3 regions of the Arthrobacter sp. P1_D4 genome follow, and region 1 is predicted to be linked to each of the others. Evidence: predicted binding sites of a transcription regulator. Region 1 holds the regulator's gene; each other region holds the start of a gene.
The links. The regulator HrcA, encoded in region 1, represses chaperone genes, less so after heat shock. The targets are predictions, from matches to a motif close to TTNGCACTCGNNNNNNNCGAGTGCNAA.

Region 1 (4,414 bases):
GAAGAAGCTGGCGACGTCGATTTCCGGCAAGAACGTCATCACGGTGGATGTCTCCGCTGATGCCTTCAACAGCAACGTGGATGCGGCCATGGCCGAGCGCGCCATCCAGCAGCTCGTCTACACGGCGACAGCTGCCGCGGCCAGCGCCGGCCTCATCGATGCCGGACAGCAGGTCCAGGTGGTTGTGCTGGTGGACGGTCACACCGACTACGTCGCCTTCAACCATGTCCGCCTGGGCGAGCCGACGTCCCGCAGCGCCGGGATGGTGGCACCAGTGTGGATCATTGATCCGCAGGAGGGCACGTCCGTGGCCGACGGTTCGGTCAAGATCAGTGGCCGCAGCACCGTCCAGGGCGGGAAGCTCCGCTGGGCGATCCTCAAGGTTGACGGCGACGGCGACAACGCCAAGACCGCGTATCTTAACGGCAGCGCGACGGCCTCCGCCGATGCAGCCCGGCCCGGGCTGTTCACCTTGTCCGTGAACCTCGGCCCGGGCAATTACGAGGTCCGGGTGTCCCAGGTGGACGCATCCGACAGCGCCAAGGAAGTATTCCAGGACACCCGCGGGTTTACGGTCAAATAGCCGTCACCTCAACAAGGCATCACGTCACCTGCGGCGACGGCTGCCGCAGGTCACCAGCGGCCGAGGATGTCGCTGGCCAGCACGGTGGCGGCGGGCCCGGCCGTGGACGAACGCAGCACATGGTGCCCCAAAAGGGCCGTAACTGCGCCGGCGCCGCAAAGCCGGGTCACCTCCCGCGGGCTGATGCCGCCTTCCGGACCCACGATCAGCAGGACCTCACGGGATCCGGCAGCGTCTGCCACAACCTCGCCGGGACCAACACTTTCCAGCCAGGCCTCGAGTACCTGCCGCAGCGGGCGCACGGCGTCTTCATGCAGGATAACGGCGAGGTCTGCCGCCGCTACCGCCGTCTGCAGCCCGGCGCCGTCGACGGCGGCCCGGACCTCGGGAATCCATGCCCGGCGCGCCTGCTTGGCAGCTGCTGTCACCACCGACTGCCACTTGGCATGCGCCTTCGCGGCCCGCTCCGCCTTCCACCGCACAATGGACCGCTCGGCCTGCCAGGGAATGACGGCGTCGATGCCCAACTCGGTCGCGGTCTCGGCCGCCAGTTCATCGCGGTCGCCCTTGGCAAGGGCCTGGACCAGGACCAGCCGTGTTCCGGGCCGTAGTTCCTCAGCCAGGCCCACGCATTCGACGGTCAGCTCCCCGGCAGCGACGGCTGTCACGGTGCCGGTCAGGCGCTTGCCGGCGCCGTCCGCGATGTCGACGGCTTCGCCGACGCCGATCCGTTTGACTGTGACGGCGTGGCGGGCCTCGGTGCCCCCGAGGACGAAGGCCGAGCCGGGGACCTGCTGGTCCAGGGTGCCTGGGGCGGTGAAGAAGACCGGGTTGCTCACCGCTACAGGTTACCGAGCCGGTCCCGCAGTTTGGCGAAGACGCCGCCGCTGGCCGCGAGCTTTCCTTCCGTGAGGTGCTCGCCGCGGTGCTTGGCCAGCTGACGGAGAAGTTCTTCCTGGACGTGATCGAGCTTGACCGGTGTTTCCACCTGCAGGTGCACCTTCAGATCACCGCGGCCGTGGCCGCGCAGGTGCGTGACGCCGAGACCGCGAAGGGTGATGATCTCGCCGGACTGGGTGCCGGCCTTGACATCGATCTCCTGCTGTCCGTCGAAGGTGTCGAGGGATATTTCGGTGCCGAGCGCGGCCGCCGTCATGGGAATGTTGAGGCTCGCGTGGAGGTCATCGCCCTCGCGCACGTAAGTGGCGTCGTTGTTGACCCGGATCTCCACGTACAGGTCCCCGGCGGGGCCGCCGGCGGGGCCTGCCTCGCCCTGGCCGGACAGCTGGATGCGGGTGCCGGTGGCCACGCCGGCCGGGACCTTGACGGTGAGGGAGCGGCGGCTGCGGATCCGGCCCTGGCCGCTGCATTCGTTGCACGGGTCCTTGATGACGGTGCCGAAGCCCTCGCAAGACCCGCAGGGGGCGGACGTCATGACCTGGCCCAGGATGGACCGCACGGCGCGCTGGACCTGACCGCTGCCGCCACAGATGTCGCAGCGGACCGGGTGGGTGCCTTCCCGGCAGCAGGACCCCTCGCAGGTGGGGCAGATGACGGCCGTGTCGACCTCGAGCTTTTTGTTCACGCCGAACACCGCATCGCGGAGGTCGATCCGGACGCTGATCAGCGCGTCCTGGCCGCGGCGGACCCGGGACGACGGGCCGCCCTGGCCGCCACCGGCGCCGAAGAAGGTCTCGAAGATGTCCTGGAAGGCGAAGCCCTGGCCCGAGTAGCTGCCGCCGCCGAACCCGTTGTCGGTACCGTTCTCGTTGCCCGTGGTGTCATAGACCCGGCGCTTCTGCGGATCGGAGAGGACCTCGTAGGCGTGCGTGACGGCCTTGAACCTGTCCGAGGCGTCCTCCCCGGGGTTCACGTCCGGGTGCAGGGTCCGGGCCAGTTTCCGGTAGGCCTTCTTGATCTCCTCCCCCGATGCGTCGCGGGAGACTCCAAGAACGTCGTAGTGGCTGCTCAAAGTGTGTATCTCTTCCTTGTTGTACTGCCTGTGGGGCACTGCCTGTGGGGCAAGAAGTCGTATTCGGTCCCGGGCCTGTCAGGGGCCCAGGATCCTCGAAAGGTAGCGGGCCACCGCTCGGACGGCGGCCATGGTGGTGGGATAGTCCATCCGGGTGGGCCCAAGCACGCCGACCTTGGCCGTGGCGTCCGGCCCGTAGGCGGTGGCCACGACCGAGGCCTCGGCGAGACCGTCGTAGGGGTTTTCCCGGCCGATGCTGACGGTCACACCGCGCGGGTCTTCGGCCATTTCGCTGAGCAGGCGGAGCATGACCACCTGTTCCTCGAGGGCCTCCAGCACGGGGCCGATGCTGAGCGGGAAGTCCACATTGGAGCGGGCCAGGTTGGCGGTGCCGGCCATGACCATGCGCTCTTCACGGCTGCTCGTGGCCAGGGCCTCAAGGCCGCGGGCCAGCGCCTGGGCTGCTCCGCGCCGCGCGGGCGGGCCGCCGGCAACGACGGCGGGCAGCAGCTGCGGCATCAGGCTCAGCGGTGTACCGGACAGGCTGGCCAGAAAGCTGGTCCGCAATTCCGCCAGCGCGTCGTCGGGAATGTCCTGCCCGACGTCGATCACGCGCTGCTCCACTTTGCCCGTGTCCGCGATCAGGACCGCCAGCACTTTCCGGGGCGCCAGCAGCACGAACTCGATGTGCCGCACCCGGGCGCGGCTGCGCAGCGGATACTGCACGACGGCGACCTGGTTGGTCAGGTGCGAGAGGAGCCTCACGGTCCGGTCAAGGATGTCGTCGAGGTCCTCGGATCCTTCCAGCAGCGCCTGGATGGCCCGGCGCTCGGCCGGCGACAACGGCTTCACCGCCGAGATCTGGTCGACGAACAGCCGGTAGCCCTTGTCAGTGGGGATCCGGCCGGCGCTCGTGTGCGGTGCCGTGATCAGACCCTCGTCTTCCAGCGCCGCCATGTCATTTCGGATCGTGGCGCTCGAGACGCCGAGATGGTGCCGTTCAACGAGCGCTTTGGAACCAACGGGCTCACGCGAATGGACGTAGTCCTCCACGATGGCGCGCAGCACTTCGAGTTTGCGCGGTTCGCTCACGCTCCACCTCCTGTCGACTGTCCCGCAGCCGGTGCCACTCCCCTCGCCCGTCCGGGTCCACAAATGGTGCACGGACGGCCCGCCACAGGACAAGGGTTAGCACTCGACATGCCTAAGTGCTAACCAGTCTAATATGAGTCGCCGCGTTGTTAGCATTGGATTCGCTCCAGGCGTGGCCCGCGGGAACGCGATTCCCGTCACGCCGGCGCCGAGACCGTGGCAGCCGCTGCCGTTGCCGCGTCGTCGCGGTCCGGTTCCGCCCCCGGAGAGTTCCACCGACCGCCCGTACATTCCGAGTGCAAAGTTAGCGTGTAGAGATGTCGTACCAGAACTGGGGACCCCAGGACCTGTCCGCCCCCGCCAAGACCCAGTTGCCGGAAGTCCCGGTGGAACGCGGGATGGTCCTCGAGGAGGTCCAGTCCGGTTGGGTGGGCGCCGTCACCCGGGTGGAGAAGTCCGGCGGCATGCACGTGGTGGCCTTGGAGGACCGGCGGGGCAAGTCGCGGTCCTTCCGCCTCGGCTTCGGCTTCCTCTTGGACGGCCAGCCCATCCGCCTGATGCCGCCGGCCCCGAAGAAGACGGCACCGGCCGCCGGGGCCGGCCGTACGGCGTCGGGCTCGGTGCGGGTGGCGGGGCAGCGCGCACAGGTGGCCAAGGCCAGCCGCATCTGGGTGGAAGGAAAGCACGACGCCGAGCTGGTGGAGAAAGTGTGGGGCGATGACCTCCGGGTGGAGGGCATCGTCGTCGAGCCCCTGCACGGCATTGAC
Region 2 (4,414 bases), on a different contig from region 1:
GTCGTCGTGCTCGGCCCCGGCTACCAGTAGCCAATCCGGTTACGCCTCAATAACTATTAGGCGGCGGCCCTGCCCGCCGCCGGCGTTCCTGGGGGACGCTGTGGGTACAGTATCTGCGGATTTCTCTTCGCAGTCCGCGGCGCACATCGAGGTGGGCCGCACGCAAGCTAGCTGAAAGTGTGGACACCATGGCACTGGGAACCGTCAAATGGTTCAACGCCGAAAAGGGCTACGGCTTCATCTCCGTGGACGGTTCCGAGAACGACGTCTTCGTGCACTGGTCCGCGATCGTCGGGGAGGGCTACCGCGCCCTGGACGAGGGCCAGCGGGTGGAACTGGAAGTCGGCGAGGGCGAAAAGGGCCCGCAGGCCGAAAGCGTCCGGCCCGCCTAGTGGTACTGGCTGCCGTCACGAACGCCCCAAGGAACGCGGCCGGGCGCCGCGGAGGTCATTTGCCGTTGGGCCGCGCGCTGGCGGCGGGCACAGTAGCGGCCCTGGCCCTGACGGGCTGCCTGGGCCCGGCGGGCAGCGCCCGCGTGGCCAGCGCGGACGCCAGCGGTGACGGCACCCTGCGCATCGGCCTGATCCTGGACAACACGGGCAAGCAGAACTTCCTCAACGCTTCCGAGCTCGCGGCGGCCAAACTTGCCGTCAAGGAGATCAACGCTGCCGGCGGGCACAAAGGCAGACCGGTGGAGCTGCTGCCGGAAACCATCAGCACGGACACCGCCGCCCAGGCGAAAGCGCTGGTTGCCGCCAAGGCCGACGTCGTGATCGGCCCGACCGATTCCAGCCGTGCCCCGGCCGCCATCGACGTGCTGGCCAACGCCAAGGTAGCCGTGATCTCCCCGGCCAACACCGCCGCCGGGCTCAGCAACTACAAGAGCGGCGGCTACTATTTCCGCACCTCGGCCGCCGACATCGCCCAGGCCTCCGTCCTCGCCAAACTGGTCAAAGACGGCGGTGCCAGGACCCTGGCGGTGCTGCATGAGGAAGGCGACTACGGCAAAGACGTCGCCGCCGCCGTCGGCGGCGCGGCGAAACAGTCCGGACTCGAAGTCGTGGCGGACGCGGAGTTCACCCCCGGCCAGGCGCAGCAGGCTGTCGCCGCCGCTAAGGCCGCCAACCCCGACGCCGTCATCCTGGTCTCGCGCGACGGCGCACAGGGCGCCATCGCCGAGCTGAACAACGCCGGCCTCGCCGGCAAGAAGCTGGTCCTCAGCGACGGAGCAGTCAGCAAGTACGGCGCTGGCCTGGGCGCCCGGGCGCTCGAGGGTGCACGCGGGATCCTGCCCGGCGTGTTTCCCTCCGCCGCCTTCCAGGCGGACCTCGTGGCCGTTGATCCCGGGCTGAAGGACATGGTGTTCGCCGCCGAGACGTACGACGCCGTCGTCCTGGCCGCCGTCGCCGCCGCCGCAGCAGAGGACGACGCCGGGACCTCCATCGCAGCGTCCCTCGTCGCGGTCTCCGGCGGAACCCCCGCGGCAGGCGGAACGGGGGCCGGCGGCAGCCAGCCGCCCAGCAAGTCATGCACGAGCTACAAGGACTGCGTCGGCGTCCTCCGGGCAGGCCAGCGGCCCGACTACGACGGCCAGTCCGGACGGATCAACTTTGATGCCCACGGCGACATCACCGAAGCGAACTACATGGTCTCGACTTACGGCGAGGACAACCTGCCCACTGTGGACGGCACGGAAGCCGCGAGCAGCAGCGGCGGCTGATCGCTGGTAGCGTATTGTGCCCGCGTGGCGGCCGGTTCCGGCCGGCCACTGCTTGCACTCTCCCCGGGGGAGTGCTAATTATTGATTTAGCACTCCAGCGCACTGACTGCTAACACGACGCCCGGTCCGCCCGGCCGCGAAGTGGGGCAGCCGGTCCAGGAGCTAAAGAAACACCTTGCTGGGGTGAGATCCCGGACCCGGCGGCATACAGAGGCCGCGGGGTTGGGATCGTCCGTCGCGGGCACCACAGCGAAGGTTCATTCTTAACGACTGTCCCGAAAGGACTACTGCCGTTATGGCCAAGATCATTGCATTTGATGAAGAGGCACGCCGCGGTCTTGAGCGGGGCCTGAACATCCTCGCCGACGCCGTCAAGGTCACCCTCGGCCCGCGGGGACGCAACGTCGTCCTCGAAAAGAAGTGGGGCGCCCCCACGATCACCAACGATGGTGTTTCCATCGCCAAGGAGATCGAGCTGGACGATCCCTACGAAAAGATCGGCGCCGAGCTGGTCAAGGAAGTTGCCAAGAAGACGGATGACGTCGCAGGCGACGGCACCACCACGGCAACCGTGCTGGCACAGGCCCTGGTCAAGGAAGGCCTGCGCAACGTCGCGGCCGGCGCTGACCCGCTGTCCCTCAAGCGCGGCATCGAGAAGGCTGTTGACGCGGTCACCATCGAGCTCCTGGCCTCCGCCAAGGAAATCGAGACCAAGGAAGAGATCGCCGCCACCGCGTCCATCTCCGCCGGCGACAACGAGATCGGCGCCCTGATCGCCGAAGCCCTCGACAAGGTCGGCAAGGAAGGCGTCATCACCGTCGAGGAGTCGAACACGTTCGGCCTCGAGCTGGAGCTGACCGAAGGCATGCGCTTCGACAAGGGCTACATCTCCGCCTACTTCGTCACCGACGCCGAGCGCCAGGAAACGGTCCTTGAGGATCCGTACATCCTGATCGTCAACTCCAAGATCTCCAACGTCAAGGAACTGGTTGCTGTCCTGGAAAAGGTCATGCAGTCCAACAAGCCGCTGCTGATCATTGCCGAAGACATCGAGGGCGAGGCCCTGGCCACCCTGATCGTCAACAAGATCCGTGGCACCTTCAAGTCCGTCGCCGTCAAGGCTCCGGGCTTCGGCGACCGCCGCAAGGCGCAGCTGGCCGACATCGCCATCCTCACCGGTGGCCAGGTCATCTCCGAGGAAGTCGGCCTCAAGCTTGAGACCGCCGGACTCGAACTCCTTGGCAAGGCCCGCAAGGTTGTTGTCACCAAGGACGAGACCACCATCGTCGAGGGTGCAGGCGACGCCGACCAGATCGCCGGCCGCGTGTCCCAGATCCGCGCCGAGATCGAGAACTCCGATTCCGACTACGACCGCGAGAAGCTGCAGGAGCGCCTGGCCAAGCTGGCCGGCGGCGTTGCAGTCATCAAGGCCGGCGCCGCAACCGAGGTCGAGCTCAAGGAACGCAAGCACCGCATTGAGGACGCCGTCCGCAACGCCAAGGCTGCTGTCGAAGAGGGCATCGTCGCCGGCGGTGGCGTTGCCCTGATCCAGGCCGGCGCCAAGGCATTCGCGAACCTGCAGCTCTCCGGTGACGAAGCAACGGGAGCGAACATCGTCCGCGTTGCCATCGACGCCCCGCTGAAGCAGATCGCCTTCAACGCCGGCCTCGAGCCCGGCGTCGTCGTGGACAAGGTCCGCGGCCTGCCCGCAGGCCACGGCCTCAACGCCGCCACCGGCGAGTACGTCGACCTGCTGGCCGCCGGCATCAACGACCCGGTCAAGGTAACCCGCTCTGCCCTGCAGAACGCGGCTTCCATCGCCGGCCTGTTCCTCACCACCGAGGCCGTTGTAGCCGACAAGCCCGAGAAGGGTGGCACCCCGATGGGCGGCGGCGACGACATGGGCGGCATGGGCGGCATGGGCGGTTTCTAACCACCCGCGCCAGCCATCACCGGCTGTTCGACGACGGCGGTCCCACCTTCGGGTGGGGCCGCCGTCGCCGGTTAAGCGCGGCACCTGGCCAAGGGAGCGTCGGTGGGTGTCGGCGGGTTCTGGCAGGATAGGTCAGTGACGATTACAGCAGCGGCCGACGGTTCGGCCTTAGGAAATCCTGGCCCGGCCGGCTGGGCCTGGTACGTGAATGACGACTGCTGGCGGGCCGGCGGATGGCCCCACGGCACGAACAACCAGGGCGAACTGATGGCGGTGCTGGACCTGTTCCGGGAAACGGCGCACATGCCCGGGGAAGACCTGCTGATCCTCTGCGACAGCCAGTACGTCATCAACGCCGTGACCAAGTGGATGCCCGGCTGGAAACGCAAGGGCTGGCGCAAAGCCGACGGCAAGCCGGTGCTGAACGTGGACCTCCTCAAGGACATCGACCAGGCGCTCGTGGGCCGCAAGTACACCTTCGAGTGGGTGCGGGGCCACGCGGGGCACGAGCTCAACGAGGCGGCGGACGTCCGCGCCCGGGCAGCGGCCACGGCGTACCAGCAGGGCGTGGCCGTCCGGCAGGGTCCCGGGTTCGGCAACCCGGAGGGCGAACCGTCAGCGGGCAAGACACCGCAGGACAAGATGCAGCAGGACAAGATGCAGCCCGCCGCCCTGCATCCCGACGCCCAGCCCGCCGCCACCCCTGCGGACGCCGCCCCCGCGGCCCGGCCGCAGGCAGCCCCGGCGCCAGCCGGCCAGCA
Region 3 (4,414 bases), on a different contig from region 1:
GCGTGGTGGATCTGGAACGGGCCCAGGGCCTGGTCCGCGACCACGTCATTTTTTCCCCGGGCTATGGCCGCACCCCGCATGGGCGCACCCTCCACAGCCTCGGGCCGCTTTCCGCCGAAGGCGGCCGAGCAAAATTCGCCCTGGCGATGACGCGTGCCCGCCGGTCCCTTCACGTGCTCAGCTGCTTCCGGCCCGAAGACCTTGACGTCAGCCGCCTCAGCCACGGCGCCGTGGACTTCTACGAACTCCTGGACCGTGAGATCGCGGGCAACACGGATCTTGGCAGCCCCGCCTCCCGGGCCGCGGCCAGCGAGCAGGCGCTCGGCGCCGATCCGCTCGTGGCCGACCTGGGCGACCGGCTCCGGGCCCGCGGGGCACGTGTGTGGCACCAGTACGACGGCGTCCTGAACATGGTGGCGGCCGCCGATCCGATGACCACGATCGGCCAGGACGATGCGGAGATTCCCCGTCCGGTGGCGATCGAGTCGGATGGCACCAGCCACTACCGGCGGATGAGCGTCCGGGAACGGAGCAGGCTCCGGCCGCAGCTCCTGGAACGGCTTGGCTGGCGGTACATGCCCCTGTGGACCATAGAGGTCTTCACCGACCCGTCGGCCTGCGCCGACCGGATTGGCGGCTACCTCGGGTTGGAGAAGCCCGCCGTGTCCAGCAGGCTGCGGACATCGCACGGGTTCTTCGACGACGGCATCGAGCATTTGGCGATAGACGAGGCGCGGGCCGCCGAGTACCACGTGGCGGCCGAACCCGCGGGACAGGTGTTCCGCGGCCACGAAACTGCTGGCCAAGAATTCCGCCGGCAGGCACCAGCATCAGCAATGACAGGCAATACAGGCAGTAAGGAGGCCGGCGGCATGAGTGCGGACGGCATCACCAGCAACACCAGCAACACCGGCAACACCGGCAACACGAACGACACTGGCAACACCGGCGCCCGCGAAGCCGGCGCGGCGGGGGCCGCGGCCGACACCGCGGGGCCGAACCCCGGCGAATCGACCGGGGAATCGACCGGGGAATCGACCGGCGACGGGCCGGATCAGGAGGCCGCGAAGGAGACGTCCCGCCGTTCGGAGGCACAGGCCACCGTTCCGGAGGGCGTGCTGCCGAACAAGGCGGCGGAAGACGACCCCCGGCGCTGGGGTGACCAGCCTGATAATTACGATCACGACGCCTGGCTCCAGGAACAGAAGCCGCCCCACTGGGGCTGACGTGGCTGCCCGCAGCCCAGAGCCTGCGGGCGTAACCCGCGTCGGTGCAAATTGCCCGGGCCCTGGCCCGGCGGGAACGCCCTGCTGGCTGGACAGTTAGCCCGGCGGTGATGCCACAAGCACGAAAAACAATTTGCCCTGGGTAGACGCGCCCGCCAGCCTTCGGGCCTGCTCGGCGGTCGCTGCCACCACCACCAGCCCGTCAGTCTCCGCAGTGGCGGGCCAGGGGCTGGCCTTGCCGCCCTGCGCCGACGTCCAGAGCACGGGCACGGCTTCGGCCAGGATTTGGCTTTCGCCGGGTTGTTCCATGCCGTTGCTGGCAGTGAGCACCACGTTGACGAGCTGCCCGGGGGAGACGAGTTGCATGGAGGCCGGATCTGCCATCCTCAGCGGCACGGCCGCAGAGCCGCGTGGGCTTCCGGCGAGCAGGCCCGGTCCCAGGATCTGGGCGTCGGTGAGGAGCTGGCCCTGGCGCAACGGTGCGGCCAGCTGTTTTCCCTCGAATGCGGTCTCGCTGCCGGGGCTGCCCGCAGGAATAAGGCCGGGTGGCACGCTGATCCTGCTGAGATCGCCGGGTTCCAGGGACTTTCCAGCGGGTAGATCGGCCGCGGCGGCGAAGGCTGCGACAGTGTCAGTGGGCCCTGGAGCCAGTTGCTGAACTGTCAGTCCGGCGGGGATGCAGAACAGGAGGGCCGCGATAAGCCGCCGGTTCCGGTTCAGCCAGCCGCGCAGGCGGCGCCACGACGGACGGCCCCGGGGCGGATGCCGGCGGGGTTTCGCGGGACCGATCCGGCTCCGGAACGGAAGGCCTGCGGCGGAAAACGTGGCGGCAGGAAGGCTCGTTGGGTGGATCCCGGTACGGGACCAGCGGCCGGGGCCAGCTTCAGGCAATGCGGCGCGGAACGGCCTGAACGAAGGCGCGGAAGGCCCAGGAGCCGCCGGGGCAGCCGTGTTGAACGAAGGCGGGGAAACCGCGGTGAGGAAAAGTTCCATGCCGCCACGCTACGGATCCGCGCAGAGGGGCGGGAGCTGCGGAACGTCCTATGTGGACAACGGCACAGCGGGCAGGGGCCACCGCCGGGCAATGCCCAGGATCAGCCGGCCGTGGCCCAGCCGGCGGCCGGCGCCAACCCGGCAGGTGCCTTAGCTGGCCGCGGCGGCGGGCGCGGGGGTGGCCGCGGGAGCTGCAGGAGCCGGGGAAACCGTGCTGCCCTTGGTGTCGCGCGAATCGGTCCGGTAGAAGCCGGAGCCCTTGAACACTACGCCGACGCTGTTGAACTTCTTGCGCAGCGTGCCCTGGCACTCGGGGCAGGACGTCAAGGAGTTGTCGCTGAACGACTGCACGATCTCGAAGGCGTGGCTGCAGTCCTTGCAGGCGTATGCATACGTGGGCACTGGAAATCCTCCTCAGGGGCAAACGAGCAGGTCCCGTGCCGCCGAGTCCGGATCACCGCCGATATGTCTATCGACCTGTTCCGTCCTTAGCAGTCGCAGGGCCTGAGTGCCAATTCTATCACCTCGGCGGGAACCCGGATCAGGCGGGCCGGGATCGGCCGAGCCGGATGATCCCGCCCGGGGTCAGCGCCGTGTCGACTTTCCGGTCGAACGACTCCGCGGGGATGCTGCCTGCGGGCAGCACCTCCGTGTCATAGACGACGGCGGCAGTCGGCAACGCGACAGCGTCGGCTGCAGCGTCGGCCGCCCCGGCGTCCGCCCCGCCGGACGCGGAGGACATGGCAGCCAGGGCGGCAAGGAACTTGTCGTAGTAGCCGCCGCCTTGCCCGATTCGGTTGCCCGAGAAATCCACTGCTGTGGCCGGCAGGATGATTGCGGTGGCGTCCCGCATGATTTCGGTGCCGTGGCGCTCTCCGACAGGCTCCTGGATGGGCGCGTACCGGCTGCGGACAAACCCGGACTGGGGAGTCCAGTACACCCAGCTGAGCTCGATGTCGGGTTCGCAAACGGGCAGCAGCACCCGGTGCCCGGCCTCGACCAGGGCAGTCAGCAGTGGCAGCGTGGGCGGTTCGGCGCCCACCCCGAGGTACGCCGCGAAGGTGCCCTGGCGGCGGGCAAGCCCGGAGGCCCACTCGAGCCCATGGCTGGCGATGCCCGCCGCGGCGGTGTCCTGTGCGGCCAGCGGGAGTGCGGAACGCGCCGCCCTGTGGCTGGAGCGAATTTCCTCTTTTGACGCCATCTTGGCCCGTCCTCTGCCTCTTGCGGCCGCGCTGCACCGGCGGGCCCGGCAGGCGGTTCGCATAATGATTACGCAATGATTGGTCCCTCCGTTAGATTAGTCGTGTGAATACACCCATCGCTTCCGTCCGCAAGGCCGTTATCCCCGCCGCGGGCCTTGGTACCAGGTTTCTCCCGGCCACAAAGGCCATGCCCAAGGAAATGCTGCCTGTCGTTGACAAGCCAGCCATCCAGTACGTCGTCGAGGAGGCCGTGAATGTCGGCTTGAACGACATCCTGATGATCACTGGCCGCAACAAGCGGGCGTTGGAGGACCACTTCGACCGCGTCCCCGCGCTGGAGTCCACCCTGGAGGCGAAGGGTGACACTGCGAAGCTCGAATCCATTCAGGCCGCCAGCAACCTCGGTGACATCCACTACGTCCGCCAGGGCGATCCCATGGGTCTCGGCCACGCCGTCCTTCGGGCCAAGCAGCACGTCGGGCAGGAGCCGTTCGCCGTCCTCCTGGGAGATGACCTCATTGACGCCCGCGATGAGCTCCTCAGCACCATGATCGAGGTCCAGGCCAAGACCGGCGGATCGGTGGTCGCTCTGATCGAGGTGGACCCGTCCCAGATCAGTGCCTACGGCTGCGCGGACGTCGAGGCAATCGGCGGTGAGGACTACGTCCGCATCAACCAGCTCGTGGAGAAGCCCGATGTGGCGGACGCCCCGTCCAACCTGGCCGTGATTGGCCGCTACGTGTTGCACCCGGCCGTCTTTGAAGTGCTGGAGCGCACCGCGCCCGGCCGCGGCGGGGAAATCCAGCTCACGGACGCCCTGCAGGAACTCTCGGCCGGCACCGGCGAGGGCTACGGCGTGTACGGCGTCATCTTCCGCGGCCGCCGCTACGACACCGGCGACAAGCTCAGCTACCTCAAGGCCTGTGTCCAGCTCGCCTGCGACAGTGAGGACCTCGGCCCGGGCCTGCGCGAATGGCTGCCCGGCTTCGCGTC

Region 2: the regulator HrcA is predicted to act here: its motif matches at 1,807-1,833, upstream of groL (chaperonin GroEL).
Region 3: the regulator HrcA is predicted to act here: its motif matches at 2,708-2,734, upstream of AC1D0A_RS11030 (FmdB family zinc ribbon protein).

The regions. Positions count from the first base shown of each region.
Region 1 covers NZ_JBFUAU010000002.1:592,517-596,930, forward strand. Annotated here, with positions in the region: gene AC1D0A_RS03785 (GerMN domain-containing protein) at 1-583, shown strand, start outside; gene AC1D0A_RS03790 (16S rRNA (uracil(1498)-N(3))-methyltransferase) at 634-1,422, opposite strand; gene dnaJ (molecular chaperone DnaJ) at 1,425-2,555, opposite strand; gene hrcA (heat-inducible transcriptional repressor HrcA) at 2,634-3,647, opposite strand; gene AC1D0A_RS03805 (DUF3097 domain-containing protein) at 3,965-4,414, shown strand, end outside.
Region 2 covers NZ_JBFUAU010000020.1:7,834-12,247, forward strand. Annotated here, with positions in the region: gene AC1D0A_RS18295 (LytR C-terminal domain-containing protein) at 1-30, shown strand, start outside; gene AC1D0A_RS18300 (cold-shock protein) at 189-392, shown strand; gene AC1D0A_RS18305 (ABC transporter substrate-binding protein) at 452-1,720, shown strand; gene groL (chaperonin GroEL) at 2,016-3,653, shown strand; gene AC1D0A_RS18315 (RNase H family protein) at 3,789-4,414, shown strand, end outside.
Region 3 covers NZ_JBFUAU010000009.1:196,207-200,620, forward strand. Annotated here, with positions in the region: gene AC1D0A_RS11020 (AAA family ATPase) at 1-1,226, shown strand, start outside; gene AC1D0A_RS11025 (RcpC/CpaB family pilus assembly protein) at 1,323-2,219, opposite strand; gene AC1D0A_RS11030 (FmdB family zinc ribbon protein) at 2,370-2,621, opposite strand; gene AC1D0A_RS11035 (5-formyltetrahydrofolate cyclo-ligase) at 2,761-3,420, opposite strand; gene galU (UTP--glucose-1-phosphate uridylyltransferase GalU) at 3,525-4,414, shown strand, end outside.